Regions from separate parts of the Nocardia asteroides genome, predicted to be linked through region 1. Evidence: riboswitches for the same ligand, from Rfam matches in the RefSeq annotation. Region 1 holds a riboswitch; the other holds the start of a gene.
The links. Region 1 has a riboswitch for cobalamin ahead of metE (5-methyltetrahydropteroyltriglutamate--homocysteine S-methyltransferase). Riboswitches for the same ligand answer to the same signal wherever they lie in the genome.
Positions count from the first base shown of each region.

Region 1 (4,204 bases):
GAAGCCGATCGCGTTGAGGTCGTCGAGCACCTCCATGTGCGAGCGCGCCGCCTCGATCGAGGTGACGTCGGCGTCCAGGCCGTGGATCGCCCCGATGACCTCGCCGAACTCCGAGTAGCAGAGGTGGGTGTGGATCTGGGTGGCGTCGGCGACGCCTGCGGTGGCGAGCCGGAACGCCTCGACCGCCCAGTCCAGGTAGGCGGCCTGGTCGGCCCGGCGCAGCGGCAGCAGTTCGCGCAGCGCGGGCTCGTCCACCTGGATCACGCCGATGCCGGCCGCCTCCAGGTCCACCGTCTCGTCCCGGATGGCCAGCGCGATCTGCCGCGCGGTGTCGGCGAGCGGCTGGTCGTCGCGGACGAACGACCAGGCCAGGATGGTAACCGGTCCGGTCAGCATGCCCTTGACCGGCTTGGCCGTCAGCGACTGCGCGTAGGTGATCCACTCGACGGTCATGACCGCGGGCCGCGCCACGTCGCCGTAGACGATCGGCGGGCGCACGCAGCGGGTGCCGTAGGACTGCACCCAGCCGCCGGCCGTCGCGGCGAAGCCGTCGAGCTGCTCGGCGAAGTACTGCACCATGTCGTTGCGCTCCGGCTCGCCGTGCACGAGCACGTCCAGCCCGATCTCCTCCTGTACCGCGATGACCTCGGCGATCTCGGCGCGCATGCGGGTGTCGTACTCGGCCCGGTCGATCTCGCCGCGGCGGAATTCGGCGCGGGCCAGCCGGATCCGGCCGGTCTGCGGGTAGGAGCCGATCGTGGTGGTCGGCAGCAGCGGCAGGTTCAGCCGCTCCTGCTGCAGGACGCGGCGCTCGTCGGCGGGGGCGCGTCGGGTCGCGGCCGCGTCCAGGTCGTCGAGGCGCTCACGCACCGACTCCACGCGCAGGCGCGGGTCGGCCCTGCGGTCGGCGACCGCGGTGCGCGCGATCTCGAGCTGGTCGGCGACCGCGCTCTCGCCCTCGGTGAGCGCGGTGGCGAGCACCCGGATCTCGGCGATCTTCTCGTCGCCGAAGGCGAGCCAGCTTCGCAGCCGCTGGTCCAGGTCGGTCTCCGGCGCCAGGCTGTAGGGGACGTGCAGCAGCGAGCACGAGCTGGAGACGGCAACGGCCACCCCGGCGTCGCGCAGCTCGGTCAGCCGCGGCAGCACGTGGTCGGGGTCGGCCCGCCAGATGTTGTGGCCGTCGACCACGCCGGCGACGATCAGCTTGCCGGTGATCGACCGGGCCGCGGCGACATCCGCGTCCCCGCCCGCGACCAGGTCGAGGGCGATGCCATCGATCCCGGTCTCCGCCAGCGCGGGCAGCGCCGCGCCGAGGCGGCCGAAGTAGGCGGCCACCAGGATCGCCGGACGCGCCGCAACCTCCGACAACCGCTGATAGGTGCTGCGCACCGCTGCCAGCTCGGAATCGGTGAGATCGGTGACCAGCGACGGCTCGTCCAGCTGAACCCATTCCGCCCCGGCCTCGGCGAGCAGCCCGAGCAGCCGCTCGTAGAGCGGGATCAGGTCGGGCAGCCGGTCGAGCAGGTCGCTTCCGTCCACCGACTTGGCCAGCTTCAGGAAGGTGATCGGCCCGACGACCACCGGCCGGGCGGGCACGCCGAGCGCCAGCGCCTCCGTCAACTCGGCCAGCGGCTTCTCCGGGTGCAGCGAAAACACCGTGTCCGCAGCGAGCTCGGGCACCAGGTAGTGGTAGTTCGTGTCGAACCACTTGGTCATCTCGAGCGGGGCGACCTCGGCGGTGCCGCGGGCGGCGGCGAAGTACCGGTCCAGTTCGTCGGTGATCCCGGAGACCCGCGGCGGCAGCGCGCCGAGCAGGACGGCGGTATCGAGCACCTGGTCGTAGTAGGAGAAGGTGCCCACCGGCACCGAATCGAGCCCGGCGTCAAGGGCCGCCGTCAGCTGCGCGGTGCGCAGCTCCTCGGCGACGGCGTGCAGGGCATCGGCGTTCGCGCGGCCAGCCCAGTAGGACTCCGTGGCGCGCTTGAGTTCCCGGTTGGGGCCGACGCGCGGAAACCCGAGCACGGTCGCGGTAAAGGTGGTGTTCGACATCGATGAGCTCCATCAGCAGCAGCCAAGACCGCCGCCCATTCGGAGCGCACGCGGATGGAGCCCGTGAAGCATCGTTCCCGTGCCCGGGTCCACTCGGCGTAGCGCCCGATCCACGAGGCGACGACCACCGGGGACGGCGTCCCCGGTACAACGGGCAGGTCTTCGGACTCGTGGGCATCGACCCGAGATCGGGTCGGCCCCGGGGGCCCGGGGCTGGTCCTACCGACCGTCGCTTCCCAGGCGGGTGCCCAGTGCGGGTGACGGCTGTCGTTCCCACTCACCGCTGCGGGACAGCCCCGGATTTCCACCGGGTTCCCTCTCACCCGGAAATCGCTTCCCGGACTTCGACGCAGGCGGGCGGGTCAGGGGCTCCTTCGACTCCGCCGCCAGCGAACCAGCTGCACCGACGAATATAGCGGATACCGGAGGCCGGGTGCCCGACACTCGCGGTCCACAGATCAGCGAACATCCGTGTTCGCAACAGTTATGGTCGTTCCATGAGAATTCGAACGCTCCTCGCCGCGCCCGTCCTCGCCGCCGCCCTCGCCGCGCCGGGAATGCAGGCCGCCGCCGCGCAACCGAGCGACACCGTGTATTTCAGCTACGGCGGCTCCAACTGCGCGATCCGCGCCACCGGGGACGTCGGCTGCGATATCCCGGGCGGTACGAACCTCTTCGGCTTCACCGTCCACGACCTCGCCATCGACCTTCCCTTCCTGCCCGCACACCCGACCTTCGGGCTCTTCGGCCCGCACGGGCGCGCGGGCAGCGCGCCCATCGACGGCACCCTGAGCAACGGCGGCGCCAGCTGCACCGGCGGCGGCAGGGGCGCGCTGTTCTGCACCGCCAAGGGCCACAGCTTCAGCTTCGGCTGGTCCGGAACTCAGATCAGCTGAGCCCGCTCTCTGGGAAGCGGGTGTCGGACCGGGTAGCGTCGGGTAGGACCACCGCACGAACGCGACCCGGTCCGGAAGGTCAGGCGATGAGTGCAACCGGCGGTACCCCCGTTGCCCTGCGACAGGAATTCCCCGCCGCGGCCGAAGAGCTGGCCGGGGTCCGCAGGCGGCTGCGGGAGTGGCTGGCCGGCGTCCTCACCGACCCCCGCCATGCCTACGACCTGCTGCTGGCCGCGATCGAGGCGTGCACCAACGCCGTCGAGCACGGCCACAACAGCGACCGGCGCCCGATCCTGCTCGAGGCGCGCGTGCAGCAGGACATGGTCCGGGTCACCGTCACCGACCACGGGCACTGGAAGCAGCCAAGCGCGGGCGGCTCCACGAATCGGGGGCGCGGGCTCGCGCTGATCGGCGCCCTCGTCCCCGAGTCCCGCATCACCGTCGGCGACACCGGCACCATCGTCGAACTCGCGGCCCCCCTCATCACCGCCTGACACCTGCCATCATCGATCGCGGAGCGGCGGCTCCGCGCGACAGCACTGGACTACGGAGGTGCGATGACCGGCGGCAAGGCCACGGGCAGCCAGGTCGAGCTGATCGGCCCGGTGGGCGGCGCCTTCTGTTTCGCCCTCGCGGCCTGCCTCGTCCTCACCGGGCCCACCCTCGCCCTGACGGGCGAATCGCTCTGGGGCGCGGTGTGCCCCGCCCTCGTCACCCTTCCGATCGGCATCGCCCTCGCGGTCGAGACCTACCGGTGGCGGCGCAATGCCCGGCGCTTCCGGACCGCCGCGATCCGGGCCGAGGCGGAGATCATCGCCGTGCGGATCCGCCCGGGCGGGGAGAATCCCGACGTGGCCGAGCTTCGGGTCCGCATCAGCGGCCCCGGCTTCGAGCCCTTCGTGGCGGAGTGCGAAGTCCCGACCGGCGTGCCGCACCCGCGGGCAGGCGACCGCCGCCGAGTGCTGGTCGACCCCGCCGACCGCCGCTTCGCCATCGGCGCCGACCACCTGCACGACGAAGGGTGACCCCGGCGCGTCCCGAGTAATGCGGGGCGGCCATACCTCCTCATCGCCGGATATGGCTTCTGTTGCCTTTTCGGTAACTATGATGACAGACGTGCGCAAGCCTCCTTTCCCGCATTTCATTGACGGATGTCGATGACATATGTCAGTCTGAGTGCGCTGTAGGCAGCGGAAGAAGCTGCCGCCCATCACCTTCCACTCGAAAGCCCCACCCTCCGTTGACGCAGGTCAGCGCTG
Region 1 covers NZ_CP089214.1:883,842-888,045, forward strand. Annotated here, with positions in the region: gene metE (5-methyltetrahydropteroyltriglutamate--homocysteine S-methyltransferase) at 1-2,049, opposite strand, end outside; cobalamin riboswitch at 2,204-2,392, opposite strand; gene LTT61_RS04395 (hypothetical protein) at 2,547-2,945, shown strand; gene LTT61_RS04400 (ATP-binding protein) at 3,032-3,439, shown strand; gene LTT61_RS04405 (hypothetical protein) at 3,503-3,970, shown strand.

Region 2 (4,204 bases), 3.4 Mb from region 1:
AATCGCCGCAGCCGAACAGGATCGCGGTCGGATGCTGCCCGCCGACGAGCTTGGCGCGGTCGGCGATTCCCTGGCCGGGATGCTGCAGCGTGCCGTTGACGAAGCGATCGTTACCCTCGCGCAGGGACTTCCACGAGCTGATCGGGTTGGAACCAGGCATAGCGACCATTGTGCAGGACGAGGTGGGAAACCGTGAGGAAGGGCGCTGCCGCGCGCACGCTGCCGGAGTACGGCGCGATCGACACCGGCGTGCTGATCGACTGGTACACCGCCACCGCGCGAGACCTGCCGTGGCGCAGGCCGGGGGTGACGGCGTGGCAGATCCTGATGAGCGAGATCATGCTGCAGCAGACGCCGGTGCTGCGGGTGGAGCCGATCTGGCGGGAGTGGGTGGCCCGCTGGCCGGTGCCGTCCGCTATGGCGGCCGCTTCGCAGGCGGAGGTGCTGCGGGCCTGGGGCAAACTCGGGTATCCGCGCCGGGCGCTGCGGCTGCACGAGTGCGCGACGGTGCTGGCCGCGCGGTACGGGGACGAGGTGCCCGACGATGTCGAGCTGCTGCTCGCGCTGCCCGGCATCGGCGCGTACACCGCGCGCGCGGTGGCCTGCTTCGCCTACGGGCAGCGGGTGCCAGTGGTCGACACCAATGTGCGCCGGGTGGTGGCGCGCGCGGTGCACGGGCTCGGTGACGCGGGCAACCCGTCACCGCGCGACCTGCCGGAGACCGAGGCGCTGCTGCCCGCCCGGGTGCGGCGGGCGGCCGTCTTCTCGGCGGCGCTCATGGAGCTGGGGGCCACCATCTGCACGGCCCGCTCTCCAGCCTGCGACGCGTGCCCGCTGCCGCGCTGCGCGTGGGTTGCCGCCGGGCGTCCGGCGGCCGAGGTGGTGCGGAAGACGCAGAAGTACGAGGGCACCGACCGGCAGGCGCGCGGGCGGCTGCTCGACGTGCTGCGCGCCGCCGACGGGCCGGTCGAGCGGCTGCGGCTGGACCTGGCCTGGCCGCGGGATCCGGGGCAGCGCGCCCGCGCGCTGGATTCGCTGCTGGTGGACGGGCTGATCGAGCAGACCGACGATGGGCTGTTCGCCCTGGCGGGCGAGGGCAGCCGGTAGCCGCGCCCGCGCGCACCGGCTCGCCGCGCTATCCGCGCGCGAGCACGTCGCGCAGGAACGACTCCACTTCTTCGCGGTAGCGCCGGGGTTGCTCGTCGTGCACCAGGTGCCCGGCGCCCGCGACCCGCACGTAGCGGGTATCGGCCCGCTCGGCCATGCGCCGCATCTGTCCGGGCGGTGTGATGGTGAATTCGCCCTCGATCAGCAGGGCGGGAATGCGCAGCGCCTCCCACTGCGCCCAGAAATCGCGGCTCCCCCACTCCTCGGAGATGTCCCGGAAGGTCGACACGGCCCCGTGCAGCCGATATCCGTCGCCGTCCCGCCGGAATGCGCGCAGGAAATATCGCCCGGCGACCTCGCCGAAATAGCCGAGCACCGCCGCCTCGTCCGGGAAGGGCTGCGGCCAGCCCTCGATCATGGCCGCCCACCCGGCGGCGGTGCGCCCGCGGAAATCCGGCGCGATGTCCTCCACCACCAGCGCCCGCACCCGCTCCGGGTGGGCGGCCGCGAAGACCCACCCGTGCAGGGCCCCCATCGAGTGCCCGACCAGCACCATCGGCTCCGCGATCGCCTCGGTGGCCGCGGCCAGATCGGCGACGAAGGCCTCGGTGCCGAGCTCGGCGGGGGCCGGGCGCCCGTGCCCCGCGGCGTCGAAGGTGTACACGTGGCCGAACTCGCGCAGCCACCCCAGCTGATCGCTCCAGGTTCGCGCGCTGCCCATCAGCCCGTGCAGCAACAGGATGGGCACCCCCGTGCCGCCTTCGTCGTAGAGCATGGGGACCGAGCGTAGGCGGCGCGAGCCGCTACGTTGGAGCCATGGCTGTTGTAAAGATCAATGCGATCGAGATCCCCGAGGGCGCGGGCGCCGAATTGGAGAAGCGCTTCGCGCACCGGGCGCACGCGGTGGAGAACTCCCCCGGGTTTCTGGGTTTCCAGCTGCTCCGCCCCACGGCCGGGGAGAACCGGTACTTCGTGGTGACGCAGTGGGAGTCCGAGGAGTCGTTCGCGGCCTGGCGCGACGGCCCGGCGCGCGAGGCGCACGCGGGCGAGGCGCGCAAGCCGGTGGCGACCGGCGCCTCGCTGCTCGAGTTCGAGGTCGTGCTCGACGTGGCAGGCAAGCCGCAGGGCTGACCCCGGTTCCGATCACCCCTCGTCACAGCTGTTGACGAGGGGGGTTTTGCGATGTCACAGTTTCCGTGGAAGAAGCGAGGGTGTTGCGGTAATCCGGTGAGACTCCGGAGCGGTCGCGCCACTGTTCAGAGCCAGACACCGGCACCGTCGCACCGACACGACGGGGTCGCGTACACCCCAGGAGGACTCGCATGGCCATCGCGCACTCGCCCGCATCCCGGGTATCGGAATCACTCGCCACCATTCTGGTCACGGTCGGCGTCGTCCTGCTCGCCCTGCTCACGCTCTACCTGGTCGGCTTCGACCAGGGTGCGGTCTCTCGCTCCGGGATGTACCTGCACGAGCTGATGCACGACGGACGGCACCTGCTGGGGCTTCCGTGCCACTGACCGAATCCCTGCGGACCCTGCTGCTGCGGGGGCTGCTCGCCGGGGTGCTCGCGGGGCTGCTCGCGGCCACGGTCGGCTACTTCGTCGGTGAACCGAAGGTCGACGCTGCCATCGCCATCGAGGAGGCGGCCGCGCAGGACCATCCGCACACCGACGAACCGGCCGGGCACTCGCACGACGAGGAAGAGGCGCTGGTCAGCCGGGACGGGCAGAAGTTCGGGCAGTTCCTCGCGCTCGGCCTCGCCGGTGCGGCGTTCGGCGTGCTCGTCGGCGCGGCGGTGCACCTGCTGCGGCGGTTCGGCAGCGGGCCGCTCTTCGGCCTCGCGGTCGCGCTGGCCGGCTGGCTGGCCGTCGTGCTCGTCCCGTTCTTCAAGTACCCGGCGAATCCGCCCGCGGTCGGCGATCCGGAGACGATCAACGACCGCACCTGGCTCTGGGTGGCCGCCGTGCTGCTCGGGCTGGTCGCGGTCGCCGCGGCGGCCTACGGCTACCGGTTGCCGGCCGGGCAGCTGCGGTCCGTGCGGCTGATCGGCGGGGTCGCTGCCTTCGCCGTCGTCGTAACCATCGGCTACGTGCTGCTTCCCGGCGTCAACGAGGTCGGGGCGGATTTCCCGGCGAGTCTGCTGTGGGAGTTCCGGGTCTCGTCGCTCGCGGTCTCCGGCACGCTGTGGGTCGCGCTCGGGCTGCTGTTCGCGGCGCTCACCGAGTTCGCGGCCGTACCCCGTACCCCGGTACGGGAAGAGGTCGCTACCGCGGCGTGATCCGCGGTTCGCATCGGAGCGGGCAGTGTCGGCGTCATGGCCGACACTGCCCGTTCGCTTTCCCTGCCCGCCACCGGTCCGGCGGCGCCGCGCCCGGTCCGGGTGGCCTGCGCCGGATTCCTCACCGCGCTCGGCGCGGGCGTCCTGGAGGGGCTGGCCCGGGTCGACGACACCGGTGCCGCCCCGCTGCTCTGGCGGGGCGCCCTCTACCTGCTGGTCCTCGCGGTGGTGCTGCGCATGGTGCACGGTGACCGCTGGGCGCGGGCGCTGCTCACCGTCGGCATCGGGATCGCCGGGCTGGCATCGCTGGTGGTCGAACCGGCGGCCAGGCTGCTCTCCGCGGACTCGCTCACCGACCCGTTCGCCGCGCTCGGCCCGCACGGCCTGCTGCTCACCGTGGTGCGCGCGGTACACGTGCTCGCGGTGCTGGTCGCGGTGCCCGCCATGTACACCCCGGCCGCTCGGCGCTGGTTCGCCTGAGCCGGCGGCGGGCCGCTACCCGACCGCGCTCAGCCGTTTGTCGAGTTGCTCCAGCACCGCGGGCCAGGCAGCCCGGTGCGCGTCCCTGGCGGCCATATCGGCGAAGCCGGAGTGCCGCAGCCGCAGCCGGATGCCGCGCGGCTGCCGGACGAACTGCACCGAGACCACCGTCTCGGCGCCGCGGGTGTCCGCGCTCACCCAGGTCAGCTCCACCAGCCGCTCGTTCTCCAGCCGCAGGAAACGGCCGTAGTGCGGGTGCCGGACGCCGGCGTTCTCGGTCTCGAAGAAGAACGGGGTATTCACCGCACCGGCCAGCAGCAGCGAATCGGGTTCTGC
Region 2 covers NZ_CP089214.1:4,305,298-4,309,501, reverse strand. Annotated here, with positions in the region: gene LTT61_RS20450 (carbonic anhydrase) at 1-160, opposite strand, end outside; gene LTT61_RS20445 (A/G-specific adenine glycosylase) at 193-1,107, shown strand; gene LTT61_RS20440 (alpha/beta fold hydrolase) at 1,136-1,882, opposite strand; gene mhuD (mycobilin-forming heme oxygenase MhuD) at 1,924-2,238, shown strand; cobalamin riboswitch at 2,273-2,400, shown strand; gene LTT61_RS20430 (CbtB domain-containing protein) at 2,430-2,627, shown strand; gene LTT61_RS20425 (CbtA family protein) at 2,618-3,388, shown strand; gene LTT61_RS20420 (hypothetical protein) at 3,425-3,868, shown strand; gene LTT61_RS20415 (SRPBCC family protein) at 3,884-4,204, opposite strand, start outside.
Region 2: another riboswitch for cobalamin. It lies ahead of LTT61_RS20430 (CbtB domain-containing protein); the one in region 1 lies ahead of metE (5-methyltetrahydropteroyltriglutamate--homocysteine S-methyltransferase).